3 regions of the Delftia sp. PE138 genome follow, and region 2 is predicted to be linked to each of the others. Evidence: predicted binding sites of a transcription regulator. Region 2 holds the regulator's gene; each other region holds the start of a gene.
What was found. The regulator FNR, encoded in region 2, switches genes on or off when oxygen is low (the NO sensors DNR and NnrR bind a similar motif). The targets are predictions, from matches to a motif close to TTGATNNNNATCAA.
Positions count from the first base shown of each region.

Region 1: a site for FNR is predicted at 1,228-1,241, ahead of HFGMBDPB_RS09525 (bacteriohemerythrin). Genes of this name have one in related genera too.
Region 3: a site for FNR is predicted at 1,821-1,834, ahead of HFGMBDPB_RS07475 (DASS family sodium-coupled anion symporter). Genes of this name have one in related genera too.

Region 1 is NZ_JABEPN010000002.1:128,123-132,957, forward strand. It holds gene HFGMBDPB_RS09515 (2OG-Fe dioxygenase family protein) at 1-13, shown strand, start outside; gene HFGMBDPB_RS09520 (universal stress protein) at 113-550, shown strand; gene HFGMBDPB_RS09525 (bacteriohemerythrin) at 639-1,193, opposite strand; gene HFGMBDPB_RS09530 (Bug family tripartite tricarboxylate transporter substrate binding protein) at 1,304-2,287, opposite strand; gene ertE (N-carbamyl-l-glutamate amidohydrolase ErtE) at 2,542-3,819, opposite strand; gene HFGMBDPB_RS09540 (ATP-binding protein) at 3,913-4,835, opposite strand, start outside.
Region 2 is NZ_JABEPN010000005.1:366,671-371,505, reverse strand. It holds gene ccoG (cytochrome c oxidase accessory protein CcoG) at 1-1,118, shown strand, start outside; gene HFGMBDPB_RS19165 (FixH family protein) at 1,176-1,490, shown strand; gene HFGMBDPB_RS19160 (hypothetical protein) at 1,673-1,960, shown strand; gene fnr (fumarate/nitrate reduction transcriptional regulator Fnr) at 2,042-2,761, opposite strand; gene hemN (oxygen-independent coproporphyrinogen III oxidase) at 2,923-4,305, shown strand; gene HFGMBDPB_RS19145 (sulfite exporter TauE/SafE family protein) at 4,311-4,835, shown strand, end outside.
Region 3 is NZ_JABEPN010000001.1:1,665,289-1,670,123, reverse strand. It holds gene HFGMBDPB_RS07495 (DNA-directed RNA polymerase subunit alpha) at 1-624, shown strand, start outside; gene rplQ (50S ribosomal protein L17) at 811-1,203, shown strand; tRNA gene HFGMBDPB_RS07485 (tRNA-Met) at 1,225-1,301, shown strand; gene HFGMBDPB_RS07480 (hypothetical protein) at 1,384-1,701, opposite strand; gene HFGMBDPB_RS07475 (DASS family sodium-coupled anion symporter) at 1,996-3,501, shown strand; gene HFGMBDPB_RS07470 (alkylhydroperoxidase domain protein) at 3,514-4,101, opposite strand; gene HFGMBDPB_RS07465 (CMD domain protein) at 4,098-4,790, opposite strand; gene HFGMBDPB_RS07460 (putative FMN-dependent luciferase-like monooxygenase) at 4,787-4,835, opposite strand, start outside.

The sequences.
Region 1 (4,835 bases), on a different contig from region 2:
CCGCAAGGATTGATGCAGCTCAAGATGCTGGCGCATGATGGGCGCACACTTTGGTTCATAGACCCGGCCGCCTCCGATTGTTGACGGCGGCCAAGCACAAAGGAGAAAACGCATGTTCAAGCACATCCTGGTTCCCGTGGACGGCTCCAACAGCTCGATGCTGGCGGTTCACAAGGGCGTGGAGCTGGCCAAGGCCTTTGGCAGCACGCTGACGGCGGTCTACGTGGTGGACCCCTATCCGTTCACGGGCGTGGGCGCCGACTTCGCCTACGGCCAGTCGCAGTACCTGAGCGCGGCCACGGCCGAGGCCAACACCACGCTGGACGCCGTCAAGAAGATCACCGACGAGGCCGGCATCACCGCCACCACCGTGGTCGGCGAAGGCCATGCGGTGCACGAAGGCATCGTGCGCGTGCTCGAGAGCACGGGCGCCGACCTGATCATCATGGGCTCGCAAGGCCGCCGTGGTCTGGAAAAGCTGATGCTGGGCAGCGTGACCCAGCGCGTGCTGGGCGCAGTGCGCGTGCCGGTGCTGGTGGTGCGCGAGTAATCACCGGGCCCTCGGCCCTTTGCCGGGTGAAACGTCAACGGCTCCCTCGGGAGCCGTTTTTGTTGTTGCGCTGCAAGGGGGAGGGCGATCAGCGATTGAGCAGCCGTGCCAGCCAGCCTTTTTTCTTGCGCTGCAGTTCCAATTCCTGCAGCACTTCGTTCTTGAGCCTTTCCTTCTCGGCGGCAGGACTGGACTCGCGCGCCATGCGCAGATAGGCCTTGGCCGAGTCCACGTAGCCGGTGTCTTCGTTGCGGATGTGGTTGAACAGCCAGCGAGAGAGCATGCCGTGCAGCTCGGCGGCCACGTCCTCGCCCGCATCGAAGCGGGTCTGCATCTCGATCACGCGGCGCGTGAACAGCTCGTGCACCTTCTTGTGCGGGCCGGCGAACATGTAGCCGGCGCTCTCGATCAGGCTTTCCTCGAACACGAAGTGCGAGACGGTGTAGTCGATCATCTCGCCGATGACATCACCCAGGGCCTCACGGTCGGGCGACGAGCGCAGCTCGTAGAGCTTGTTGATGTAATCGACGATGCGGCGGTGCTGCCGGTCGATTTCTGCAATCCCGGTGTCCAGCTCGGGGACCCAGACCAGCAATGCCATGACGTTCTCCAGGAATTCGGTGATTTCCAGAGAAGTATTCACGGGACTGTCACATAGCTCCTTGATGCAGATCAGGCTGATCTGCATCAATGAAATGCGGCGTTGGCCAATGCAGGCGGTGCCGGGCATGCAGCCCTGGCACCGCAGGCATGTCACTCGATCTTGGCGCCCGAGGACTCGACGATCTGCTTGGACTGCTTGAAGTCGGCCTGGAACATCTTGTCGAAGTCGGCCACGCTCATGGACTGGGGTTCGGCGCCCTGGGTCTGGATGGCGTCGCGCACTTCGGGCATGGCCAGCAGCTTGTTCACTTCGGCGTTGACCTTGGTCACGATGGCCGTTGGCGTGCCCTTGGGCATGAACAGGCCGTACCAGGTGCTCACGTCAAAGCCCTTGAGGCCCGCTTCGGCCAGCGTGGGCGTGTCGGGCAGCGAGGACGAGCGCTTTGCCGATGTGACGGCGATGGCGCGCAGCTTGCCGGCCTTGATCTGGCCGATGGCCGAGGGCACGGAGGACACCAGCAGGTCCACGTTGCCGGCCAGCGCGTCCATCAATGCCGGGTTGGAGCCCTTGTAGGGCACATGCACCAGCTGGATGCCCGCCGCCTTCTCCAGCAGCACGCCCGAGATGTGGATGCTGGTGCCATTGCCCGGCGAACCGTAGGTCACCTTGCCCGGGTGCTGCTTGGCAGCGGCCACGATGTCGGCCAGGGTCTTGTAGGGCGAGTTCACGCTGGTGGCGATCACGATGGGCGTGTAGGCCACGTGGGCCACGGGCACCAGGTCCTTGACGGGGTTCCAGGGCAGGTTCTTGTAGAGGTAGGGGCCCAGGACCACGTTGTCCTTCTGGCCCATGACCATGTCGTAGCCCGTGGGCGCTGCCTTGGCGGCCTCGGTGATGCCGATGGTGCCGCCTGCGCCCGCGCGGTTGTCGGGCACCACGGTCCACTTGCTGACTTCGGTGAGCTTGTTGGACACCACGCGCGCGAGGATGTCGGTGCCGCCGCCGGGCGGGAAGGGCACGATCATGCGCACGGGCTTGTTCGGATAGTCGGCAGCCGCACCTTGGGCGGCTGCGGAAAAGCTCAGGCCCATGGCGGCGGCCACGGCGGTGCAGGTGATCAGTTGGCGGAACATGAAAGAAGAAACTCCAGGGTCTGATGGGGCGGTGCAACCTTCTCGCAGCGGTCCGGCAGTGCCGGGCCGCCCATGCGGTGGGTTGTCGATGATCGGGGAGGGTGGTTCCGCCATCTTGCATTGGGAAACCCGCTATTTGGGCGGATTTCCGCAATCTGTGCCACAGGGGCTTCCACCAAGGAGCAGCTTGTGCCTGCTCCAGAGGGAAGCGGGCTATTTTATGCCGCCTTGGTGCCTGGCCGCAGGCCAGGCGCTCAGCCCTGCGCCCACTGCCTGTCCAGCACGCGCACCGTCTCGTACAGCACCCGGGTGCCGTCCAGCAGCTGGGACGGCTCTATCCATTCCTCGGGCGCGTGGCTGCGGCCGTGGAGGCAGGGGATGAAGATCATGCCCATGGGGCCGGTGGGCGCCATGTAGACGGCGTCATGGCCGGCGCCGCTGGGCATGCGCATGTGGGCGTAGCCCAGGTTGTCGCAGGCCTGCTCCACGCCCTGCATGACCAGGCCAGCGCAGTCCGTGGGCTGGGAGCGGCTCACGTCGGCCATCTCGGCACGCACGCGCAGGGCGGCCAGGCCGGGCAGGACTTCGGCCAGCAGTTCCTCGGGGAAGCGCTCCAGCACGCCGGCGTGGTCGCTGCGCACTTCCATCATCATCTCGACCAGGCCAGGCACGGCATTGGAGGCATTGGGCGTGAGCGAGAGCCGGCCCACGGTGGCCACCACATAGTGGGGCTGGCCATTGAGCGCAGCGGCCTTGCGGTTGGCCGCATCGATGATGCGCGCCGCGCCCACCAGCGCGTCCTGCCGGATGTCCATGGGCGTGGTGCCTGCGTGGTCGGCCTGGCCGTGCACGGTGAAGCCCACGCGGCGTATGCCCACGATGTTCGTCACCACGCCAATGGGCAGGCCGCGCTGCTCCAGCACCGGGCCCTGCTCTATGTGCAGCTCCACAAAGGCGGCCGTGCCGCCGGCGCTGCGCAGCGGGCGGTCCAGCGCCTCGGGCCGTGCGCCGATGCGCCGCATGCCTTCGGCCAGGGTTTCGCCTTGCGGGTTGCGGGCGGCCAGCATGGCGGCGTCCAGCTTGCCCGACAGCGCGCGGCTGCCTATGCAGGAGATGCCGTAGTCGCTGGGTTCTTCGGACAGGAAGTCGATCACCTCGAACGGGTGCTGCAGGGCGATGCCGTTTTCATGCAGGCAGTGCGCCACCTCGATGCCGGCCAGCACGCCGATGATGCCGTCGAAGCGCCCGCCCATCATCACGGTGTCGCAGTGCGAGCCGGTGGAGATGGGGGCGCGTTCTGCGCTGCCCGCAGCGGCCTGGGCAGCCGGCAGGCGGCCGACCAGATTGCCGCCTTCATCCAGATGCACCTGCATGCCCGCGGCCGCGAACTCGGCGCGCAGCCAGGCGCGGGCCTGGTCGAACTCGGGCGAGAAGGCGCGGCGGGTCCAGGGCCGGTCGGGCAGGGTGAAGGTGGACAGGGTCTGGACACGGCGCCAAAGGCGCTCGGCATTGATGGGGGGCAGGGCGGTCATGGGTCTCGGTGAGTTCTGCGGCAGGCGCGCGAGCCGCGCAGGCGGCGCAGGCAGGCTGGGCGAAGCGGGGATTGTCGCGCGCAAAGGCGGTGCTCATGCAGACGTGCGCAGGCTCCTGAGCAACCGCTCCAGCGTGTCGAAGCTCACGGGCTTGACCAGGTGGTGGTCCATGCCGGCCTCGCGCGATCGTCTCAGGTCATCCTCCTGCCCCCAGCCCGTGAGGGCGATCAGCAGGACCTGGTCGCGGCCCTGACGGGCGCGGATGCGGCGCGCAACTTCCAGGCCGTCCATGCCGGGCAGGCCGATGTCCAGCAGCACGACGTCGGGCCTGAAGGCGTCGTGCATGGCCAGCGCGCCGGGGCCGTCGCGGGCGATCTCGACCTCGGCTCCCAGCAGCCCTAGCAGCATGGACAGGGTGTCGGCGGCGTCCGCGTTGTCATCGACCACCAGGATGCGGCCGAAGGCTGGCGCGTCCCCGGACTGCGCGCCTGCGGCCGGTCCGGGCAGGGAGGGCACATCGGCGGGTGCATGGGCGGATGCATCGGCAGGTGCATGGGCCGGCAAGGGCAGGCGCAGCCGCAATTCGCTGCCCTGGCCCGGACCTTCGCTGAGCGCCTGCACGCTGCCGCCGTGCATCTCCACCAGGCTGCGCACCAGGGTCAGGCCGATGCCCAGGCCCCCCTGGCCCCGGCGGCCGCCGCGGTCCACCTGCATGAACATGTCGAAGATCCTGTCCAGCAGCGCGGCGGGGATGCCTATGCCGTCGTCACGCACGGAGATCACGGCCTGCGCACCCTCTGCCCAGGCCGCCAGCACGATGTGGCCGCCGGGATCGGTGTATTTGGCGGCATTGTTGAGAAGGTTGGTGACCATTTGCGCCAGCCGCACGGGGTCGGCCGGCAGCAGCAGGGTCTCGGCGGGCAGCTCCAGCCGAAGCTGGTGGCCGCCGGATTCCATGACCGCATGGCTGGCCGCCGCCACGCCTTGCAGCACGTTGTTCAGGTCCACCACCTCCT
Region 2 (4,835 bases):
TCCTGTTCACGGCCGTGGCCGGTCGCCTGTGGTGCGGCTTTTCCTGCCCGCAGACGGTCTACACCGAAATCTTCATGTGGGTGGAGCGCAAGGTCGAGGGCGACCGCAGCGCGCGCATGCGCCTGGACAAGAACGGCTGGACCTTTGAAAAGCTCTGGAAGAAGTCGCTCAAGCAGTTGCTGTGGATTGCCATTGCCCTGTGGACCGGCTTCACCTTCGTGGGCTACTTCGTGCCCATCCGCGAGCTGGGCGGCGAGCTGCTGGCGCTGCAGGGCAGCTGGCAGGTCTTCTGGGTGCTGTTCTACGGCTTCGCCACCTATGGCAACGCCGGCTACATGCGCGAGCAGGTCTGCAAGTACATGTGCCCCTATGCGCGCTTTCAGAGCGCCATGTTCGACCGCGACACCATGATCGTCAGCTACGACACGGGCCGGGGCGAGCCGCGCGCGCCGCGCACCAAGAAGGTGGACTACAAGGCCCAGGGCCTGGGCGACTGCATCGACTGCAAGATGTGCGTGCAGGTCTGCCCCGTGGGCATCGACATCCGCAACGGCCTGCAGTACGAATGCATAGGCTGCGGTCTGTGCATAGACGCCTGCAATTCCATCATGGACAAGATGGAGTATCCGCGCGGCCTCATCCGGCTGACCACGCAGAACGCCATGGCCGGCCTGTGGCGGCGGGCCCAGGTGCTGCGCCGCATCTTCCGTCCGCGCGTACTGGTCTACTCGGCCGTGCTGATCGGCCTGAGCATGGCCATGATCGTGAGCCTGGCGCTGCGCCAGTCGGTCAAGGTCGACGTGATACGCGACCGGGCGTCGCTGTCGCGCATCGTCGCGGGCGGCAAGCTGGAAAATGTCTACCGCCTGCAGATCATGAATGCCACCGAGCAGGCCCAGCGCTACCGCATCAGCGCCCATGGCCTCGACGGGCTGGAGCTGGCGTCCGAGCAGGAGGTCGAGGTCGGCCCGGCCGAGACGCGCGGCATTGCGGCGCGGCTGCAGATTCCCTACGGTTCCGCCGAGCCGGGCTCGCACACCGTATTCTTCGATATCGATGCCGTGCATTCAGGCGCGGGACGCGCGTCCGAAAAGGCCGTCTTCCTGGTGCCCCGGTGATATGTCTGGCCGGCACCGCCCAGGCTGCGCCGGCTGTTTGAAAGAAAGAGGTTATCCATGTCTTCCAGTCCCGCAGTCTCCGCGCCCGCCACGGCCCCTTCGCATCCGGACGCCGGCAAGCCCTGGTGGAAGTTCGCCCATGTCTGGCTCGTGGTGGCCGGCCCGGCCGCCGTCGTGGTGGCTGGCGTGGTCACGGCCGTCATTGCGATCAATGGCGCCGATCCCGTGATCGATCCTGACTATTACCGCAATGGCATCACCATCAACGAGCGTGCCGATGGCGTGCGTGAAGTGCCCAAGAGCCTGGCGCCCGCGGTCACCGGCCGCAACCACGCGGCCACGCCCGCGCAGGACCATCCCACGGACCGCTGAACGCAGGAAAATGCCGTGCACAAGGCCGCAGTCGCGGCCTTTTTTGCATGGTGGATGGCATCTCCAGCATGCGCGAGGGCCAAGGGTTTCCTACAGGCAGTGCAGGGTGCGCAGGGCTTGGCACGGTGCGCGGGCGGCGCGCACAATGAAAGCCACCCCTCGACAGCTCAAGGAGATCGCTGATGTTGGCCCAACGCTGGATGTGGATTGCCTGGCCGGCCTTTCTGGCCGCCGCCGTGATGGAGATGCTGGTATTCGCCTTCGTGGACCCGCTGGAGCTGCACTGGCTCGGCGACCTGGGCTGGTCGCGGCAGGGAATCTACACGCTGGCCTTCTTCGCCTTCTGGGGCGTGACCATGCTGTCCAGCCTCATGACCACCATGCTGGGACGCTCCACGCACGATCTCAACGACGGCGTGGTCTCCGAGCCGGACCCAAATCTGGCCATGCAGGGCCTGGGGCGCGATTGAACCTGCGTGCACTGCAATGGCAATGAAAAAGGCCCGCGACAGCGGGCCTTGTTCATTGCCGGGGGGTGGGGCCTTGCGGCCTCACTGGCACTGCTGGCTGTTGACGATGCGCTTGAGCGCGTCCGTGTCCAGGATGCGCAGATGGCGCTGGCGCACCTCGATGATGTTTTCCTCGGCAAACTTCGAGAAGGTGCGGCTCACCGTCTCCAGCTTCAGGCCCAGGTAGCTGCCGATTTCCTCGCGCGTCATGCGCAGCACCAGTTCCGACTTGGAAAAGCCCCGGGCGTGCAGGCGCTGCACCAGGTTGAGCACGAAGGCGGCCAGGCGCTCCTCGGCACGCATGCTGCCCAGCAGCAGCATCACGCCATGCTCGCGCACGATCTCGCGGCTCATGACCTTGTGCACATGGTTTTGCAGGGCCGTGACCTCGCGCGACAGGTCCTCCAGCTTGTCGAAGGGCATGACGCAGACCTCGGCGTCTTCCAGCGCGACCGCATCGCAGGTGTGGTGGTCGTTGACGATGCCATCCAGGCCGATGATCTCGCCGGCCATCTGAAAGCCCGTGACCTGGTCGCGCCCGTCCTCGGTGGCCACGCAGGTCTTGAAGAAGCCCGTGCGGATGGCGTACAGCGAGGTGAAGGACTCACCGTTGCGAAACAGCAGGCCGCCGCGCTTGACCTTGCGGCGCGTGGCCACGATGTCGTCGATGCGCTGCATCTGCTCGGCATCCAGGCCCATGGGCATGCACAGCTCGCGCAGGTTGCAATTGGAACAGGATGCTTTGATGGTCTGAAGGTTCATGGAGTAAACATCAGCGGCGCAGCAGTGCGCCGGCGGTGACCTCGTGGATGGCGATGAGTTGGATCAAATTGTCGCAGCACTGCCGCGAACAACTCTTGATATGAGTCAAGGACGCGGCCAATGGGCTGCGGCACAGTGGACGACATTAGAGGAAAAAACCCATGACCGCTGTCACCCCAGAGCTGCTGCGTCGCTTCGACGTACCGGGGCCCCGATACACCTCGTTCCCCACTGCCGATCGTTTCGTGGAGGCTTTCGGTGCTGAAGACTATATCCTGGCACTTGAGCACCGCAAATCGAGTACCGCAGCGCGGGCCATGCCTTTGTCGCTGTATGTGCATGTGCCGTTCTGCGAGTCGCTGTGCTACTACTGCGCCTGCAACAAGATCGTGACGCGCCACCACGATCGCGCTGCCGTCTACCTGGACTACCTGGCGCGCGAGATGGCCTTGCACACGGCCCATTGCGGCAAGGGTCAGGCCGTCAGCCAGCTGCACCTGGGCGGCGGCACGCCCACCTTCTTCTCGGACGATGAGCTGCGCACGCTGATGGCCCTGCTGCGCGAGCATTTCAAGCTGGAGCCGGGCGGCGAATACTCCATCGAGGTCGATCCGCGCACCGTCAGCGTCGAACGCCTGGCCGTGCTCAAGGAGCTGGGCTTCAACCGCCTGAGCTTCGGCGTGCAGGACTTCGACGAACAGGTGCAGATCGCCGTGCACCGCGTGCAGCCGGCCGAGCAGGTGTTCGCGCTGGTGGCAGCGGCACGGCAGCTGGGCTTTGCCTCCATCAACGTGGACCTGATCTACGGCCTGCCCAAGCAGACGCCCGAGTCCTTCGAGCGCACGCTGGCCCAGGTCAATGCGCTGCGGCCCGACCGCATCGCGCTCTATGCCTATGCCCACCTGCCCGAGCGCTTCAAGCCGCAGCGGCGCATCGCGGCCGAGGACCTGCCCCAGGGCGCCGACAAGCTGGCCATGCTCTCGCGCTCCATCGCGGCCTTCATGGAGGGCGGCTATGTCTACGTGGGCATGGACCACTTCGCCTTGCCCGAGGACGCGCTGGCCGTGGCCAAGCGCCAGGGCCGGCTGCATCGCAACTTCCAGGGCTACAGCACCCAGCCCGACTGCGACCTGATTGCGCTGGGCGTGTCGGCCATCGGCAAGGTGGGGGCCAGCTACAGCCAGAACGCCAAGACGCTGGAGGAGTACTACGACGCCATCGACGCCGGCCACCTGCCCGTGGTGCGCGGCCTGGCACTGTCGCGCGATGATCTGGTGCGGCGCGCCGTCATCATGGCCATCATGTGCCAGGGCGCCGTGTTGTTCGAGCCCATGGAGCAGGCCTGGCTGCTGGGCTTTCGCGAGTACTTCGCCCCCGAGCTGGCGGCGCTTCAGGACCTGCAGGCCAAGGGGCTGGTGCAGATCAGCGACGAGGGCTTCCAGGTCACGCCGATGGGCTGGTACTTCGTGCGTGGCGTGGCCATGCTGTTTGACCGATATCTGCAGGCCGACAAGAACCGGGCGCGGTTTTCGAGGATCATCTAGGCCCCATGCTGTTGTCGCTGCTCTGGACCGCTTTGATCATGGGGCTCGTCGGCGGGCCCCATTGCCTTGCCATGTGCGCCGCGCCCTGCGGCGTGGTCACGGGCGGGGCGGGGCAGGGCACGGTACAGGGTGGTGGGCAGGTGGTCGCCGTCCATGGACTGCAAAGCCGGCTGTGGCTGCGCACGGCGCTGTTCCATGGCGGGCGGCTGGCCGGCTATGCCAGCCTGGGCGCTGCCTCGGCGCTGGCCATGGAAAGCCTGTCCTGGCTCACCAGCCAGACCACGGCGCTGCAGCCGTTCTGGACGCTGACCCATGTCGCCGTGATGGCCTGGGGCCTGGCCATGATGGTGCAGGCCCGCCAGCCCGCCTGGCTGGAGTCTGCGGGCCGCGCCGCCTGGCGGCGCGTGCAGCCCTGGGTGTCCGCCCCTGGCGGCACGCTGGCGGCGGGCTATGCCTGGGCGCTCATGCCCTGCGGACTGCTGTATTCGGCCGTGCTGGTCGCCGCGCTCAGCGGTGGCCCCTTGCAGGGC
Region 3 (4,835 bases), on a different contig from region 2:
GTCATCGCCAACCTGTCGCAAGGCGGCAAGCTGGACATGCAGATCAAGGTCGAGAAGGGCCGCGGCTATGTGCCCGGCAATGTGCGCCGCTATGGCGACGAGTCCACGAAGTCGATCGGCCGTATCGTGCTGGACGCTTCGTTCTCGCCCGTCAAGCGCGTGAGCTACGCCGTCGAATCGGCCCGCGTTGAACAACGCACCGACCTCGACAAGCTGGTGGTGGAGATCGAAACCAATGGTGCGATCACTGCCGAGGACGCCGTGCGCGCCTCCGCCAAGATCCTGGTGGAACAGCTCGCCGTGTTCGCTCAGCTGGACGGCGGCGATATCGCCAGCGTCTTCGATGCTCCGGCCGGTGGCCGTGGTGCCGCAACCGCCTTTGATCCCATCTTGCTGCGTCCCGTGGACGAGCTGGAACTCACCGTGCGTTCGGCCAACTGCCTCAAGGCAGAGAACATCTACTACATCGGCGACCTGATCCAGCGTACCGAAAACGAGCTGCTCAAGACCCCCAACCTGGGTCGCAAGTCGCTCAACGAGATCAAGGAAGTCCTGGCTTCCCGCGGTCTGACGCTGGGCATGAAGCTGGAGAACTGGCCGCCTGCTGGCCTGGAAAAGCGCTAAGCACTATAATTGCGGGCTCTCCTTTTTGGAGAGCCTCAGTGCCTCGGGCAGTACCTGATACGGCTGCCCGAATTAATCAACAACTTGCGCAAATTCGGTTGAGGCAAGCTGCAGATCCGGTAACGGGTCCAGGCTTGCATCCTTGTTTGCGCAAGCCCTAATTACATATTTTAGGAATAAAGCACCATGCGTCACGGTCACGGCCTCCGCAAACTCAATCGCACCTCTTCGCACCGCCTGGCGATGCTGAAGAACATGATGAATTCGCTCATCGAGCACGAAGCCATCAAGACCACCGTTCCCAAGGCCAAGGAACTGCGCCGCGTGATCGAGCCCATGATCACCCTGGCCAAGGTCGACACCGTTGCCAACCGCCGCCTGGCATTCGACCGCCTGCGCGACCGCGACAGCGTGACCAAGCTCTTCAACGAGCTGGGCCCCCGCTTCGCAAAGCGTCCTGGTGGCTACACCCGTATCCTGAAGATGGGCTTCCGCGTGGGCGACAACGCCCCCATGGCCTTCGTGGAACTGGTCGAGCGCGCTGAAGAAGGCGCCGCCGAAGCCAAGGCAGCTGAATAATCTGCTATAATTTTGGAATACCGCGCGATGGAGCAGTCTGGTAGCTCGTTGGGCTCATAACCCAAAGGTCGGAGGTTCAAATCCTTCTCGCGCAACCAAATTGAAAAGGGCTACGACAACTGTCGTAGCCCTTTTTTCATGCCCTCGCGCCAGGGCAAAGGCCAGGCAGACAGCCCGGCATCAGCCGCCCAGCTGGTTGCCGATGCGCTGGCCCAGCCGCAGGCGCACGCGGTGGGCGATTTCCTGGGCGGCATCGGGGCTGAGCACCTCGCTGATGTGCAGCAGCTCGGTGTAGTGCATGTACAAGAGGCCGCGCAGGGTCTTGAAAGCGGCCTCGTGGTCGCCGCCGCAGACGCTGGCGTCATCGGCCAGCACGCGCTCCACCACGCCGGCCTGCAGCAGCGGGATCTTGCAGATGACGGCGTGGCGGGCGATCTCCAGGTCGATCTCCTGGAGCCGGCATTCCCATTCCTCGGGCAAGAATCGGTTGGCTGGCATGTCGGCTTTTCTCCTTTTTTCACTGCATGGGTACACCGGGGCGAAAGGCACCCGGTCTGGGGATGCTGTCATGTGAGCGGGGCTCGGTGGCCTGGGTCGCCAGGTTTACTGGCCCGGCCTTGATGCCTGTCAAACTTCGGTGGCGCAGGCGCCCGCTGGAAGCCGGGCTCATGCTGCACTGCATCATGATGTCAGTCATGCGGCGCGGCCGCCAGTGCCCGTGCAGGCTGGTGGGCTTTTGCTCCCGGCAGGCCATGCTCTCTCGGCGCCGCTCCGGCAACGCAAAGGATCCACATGCTCGAGAAGATTGCCTCGCTGTTCCGCTACTTCAAGTCGGCCGTGCCGTTCCGGCTGGTGCCGGCGCTGATCGCCACCGCCGTGCTGTTCGGGCTGCTGCTGGTGCCCGTGCCCGAGGGGCTGACGCCCAAGGCCTGGCAGCTGGTGGCCATTTTCCTGACCACCATCGTGGCCATCATCCTCAAGGTCATGCCCATTGGCGTGATGGCCTTGATGGCCATCGTGATCGTCTCGCTGTCCCAGGTCACGTCAGGCTCGTCCAAGGGCGCAGTCACCGATGCGCTGAGCAGCTTTTCCAGCCCGCTGATCTGGCTGATCGTGGTGGCCATCCTGATCTCGCGCGGCCTCAAGAAGACGGGGCTGGGCAACCGCATCGGACTGATGTTCATCGCGCTGCTGGGCAAGCGGACCATCGGCATCGGCTACGGCCTGGCGATCTGCGAGCTGGTGCTGGCACCGTTCACGCCCAGCAACACGGCGCGCGGCGGCGGTATCGTGCACCCCATCATGAAGTCCATCGCCAATGCCTTCGAGTCGGACCCGGCCAAGGGTACGCAGGGCAAGGTGGGCACCTATCTGGCCCTGGTCAACTACCACGCCAATCCCATCACCTCGGCCATGTTCCTGACCGCCACGGCGCCCAATCCGCTGGTGGTGGACTTCGTGGCCCAGGCCACGGGCCAGGCGCTGCACCTGAGCTGGACCACCTGGGCGCTGTACATGCTGCTGCCGGGCCTGCTGTGCCTGCTGCTGATGCCGCTGGTGATCTACCTGCTGTCGCCTCCCGAACTCAAGGCCACGCCCAATGCCGTGGAGTACGCGCGCAGCGAGATGGCCCGCATGGGGCCGCTGTCGGGCAAGGAGCGCGTGATGCTGGGCACCTTCGGCCTGATGCTGCTGCTGTGGGCCAACGTGCCGCAGATGCTGTTCGGGCCTGCTTTCACGCTGGACCCGACGGTGGTCGCCTTCCTGGGCCTGTTCGTGCTGATCATCACGGGCACCATCGACTGGGATGACGTGCTGTCCGAGAAAAGCGCCTGGGACACGCTGGTGTGGTTCGGCGCCCTGGTCATGCTGGCCGAGCAGCTCAACAAGCTGGGCGTGGTGTCCTGGTTTGCCGTGGGCATGAAGAACGCCATCGTCGCCAGCGGCCTGGACTGGCTGCCGGTGGCGGCCATCCTGGTGGGCGTGTTCGTGTTCTCGCACTACCTGTTCGCCAGCACCACGGCCCACATCAGCGCCATGATGCTGGCCTTCCTGACCGTGGGCGCCCAGCTGATTCCTGCCGACTATGTCGTGCCCTTCATGCTGATGATGACGGCCGGCTCGGCCATCATGATGACGCTGACCCACTACGCCACCGGCACTTCGCCCATCATCTTCGGAAGCGGCTATGTCACGCTGGGCAACTGGTGGCGCGTGGGCGCGGCCATGTGCGTGATCGAGCTGCTGGTCTTTGCCGTGGTCGGCAGCGCCTGGTGGAAGCTGCTGGGCCTGTGGTGAGGGCGAAAGCCCTCATGCGGTGGTCCGTGGCTCGCCCAGCGACAGCATGAGCCGGTTGGCCCAGTTGAAGAAGGCCGTGCCGTGCAGCACATCGGAGATGGCGGCATCGTCCAGGCCGGCGGCGCGCAGCGCATCGATGTGGGCGGGCTCCAGCGCAGGCGGCGTCTGGGTCAGCGCCACGGCCGCCGTGACGATGGCGTTCCAGCGCGGCCCCAGGTCCGTGCCCGGACCCTCGTCGAGCAGGCGCTGCACGTCGCCGCCCCGGCGCGAGAAGTGCGTGGCAAAGCGCGCATGGACCGAGGCGCAGTAGATGCAGCCATTGGCGCGCGAAGTGGCAGCGGCCGCCAGCTCCCGCTCGGCACGCGGCAGGCCGGCGTCGGGGTTGTAGAAGATGTCCTTGTCGGTGCGCGTGCGTGCGCCCAGCGTGTCGGGGTCGCGCGCCAGCAGGCGGAAGTAGGGGGACTGCGCGCGTGAGGCATCGACCAGGCCTGCATGGTGGCGTTCGGTCAGCTCGCTTTCGTCCAGCGGCTCAATCCATGGCAGCCAGTCGAGCTGTTCCTGGGTGAAGACCTGGGGAGCGGCGGAGTTCGTTGAGGTCATGGCTGGGCTTGCAGGGTGGGTTGATGGGCTGCCGGGGACGCGGGGCGTGCAGCCAGCACGCGCAACCCCGCCACCACGCGGATCTGGAAGGACAGGAAGGACGCCAGCTGGGACACGATGACGATGTCCGTCTCGCTCCAGCCCGCCTGTTGCAGCGCCTGCAGGGCCCCGGCGCTGGCGTCGCGCGGGTGGTAGGCCAGCAGGTGCGCATGGGCCAGCGCCGCGGCCAGGCGCGCGCCCAGCAGCGCGGCATGGGCCGGGTCCACGGCATAGGCGGGGCCGCTCTGGTCTTCGCGGCTCAGCGGGCCTGCCGGGTAGCGGCCGTACGGCCCGTGCGGGCCGCTGCCGGGCTGAAGGCTTTGTGCACGGCCCCGCACGACTTCGGATGCCACGGCGGCAGCCAGTTCCGCCTCTTCGGCCGCCAGCGCCTTCGCATAGAAGACGGCGCTGCGCGGCTCGCCATGCAGCCCGGCCGTGAAGGCTGCCAGGGCCAGCCGCTCGCGCAGCGAGACCGTGCCGGGCACGGGCTCGGCGGGCGTGAACAGGGCGGCAAAACTCTGCTGGGCCTGCGTGCGCGCCTCGGTGCGGTGGCGGCGCACGCGGTCCAGGGCGCTGCCGGGGGTGATGCCGGCGAGGTGGTCGATGACGTCGTCCGGAAAACGGGGCTGTACGGTGGTGTTCATGGTCATGCGGCTTGCAGCAGTCCGGCCCGGGCTGCGGGGAGGGAAGAGGGT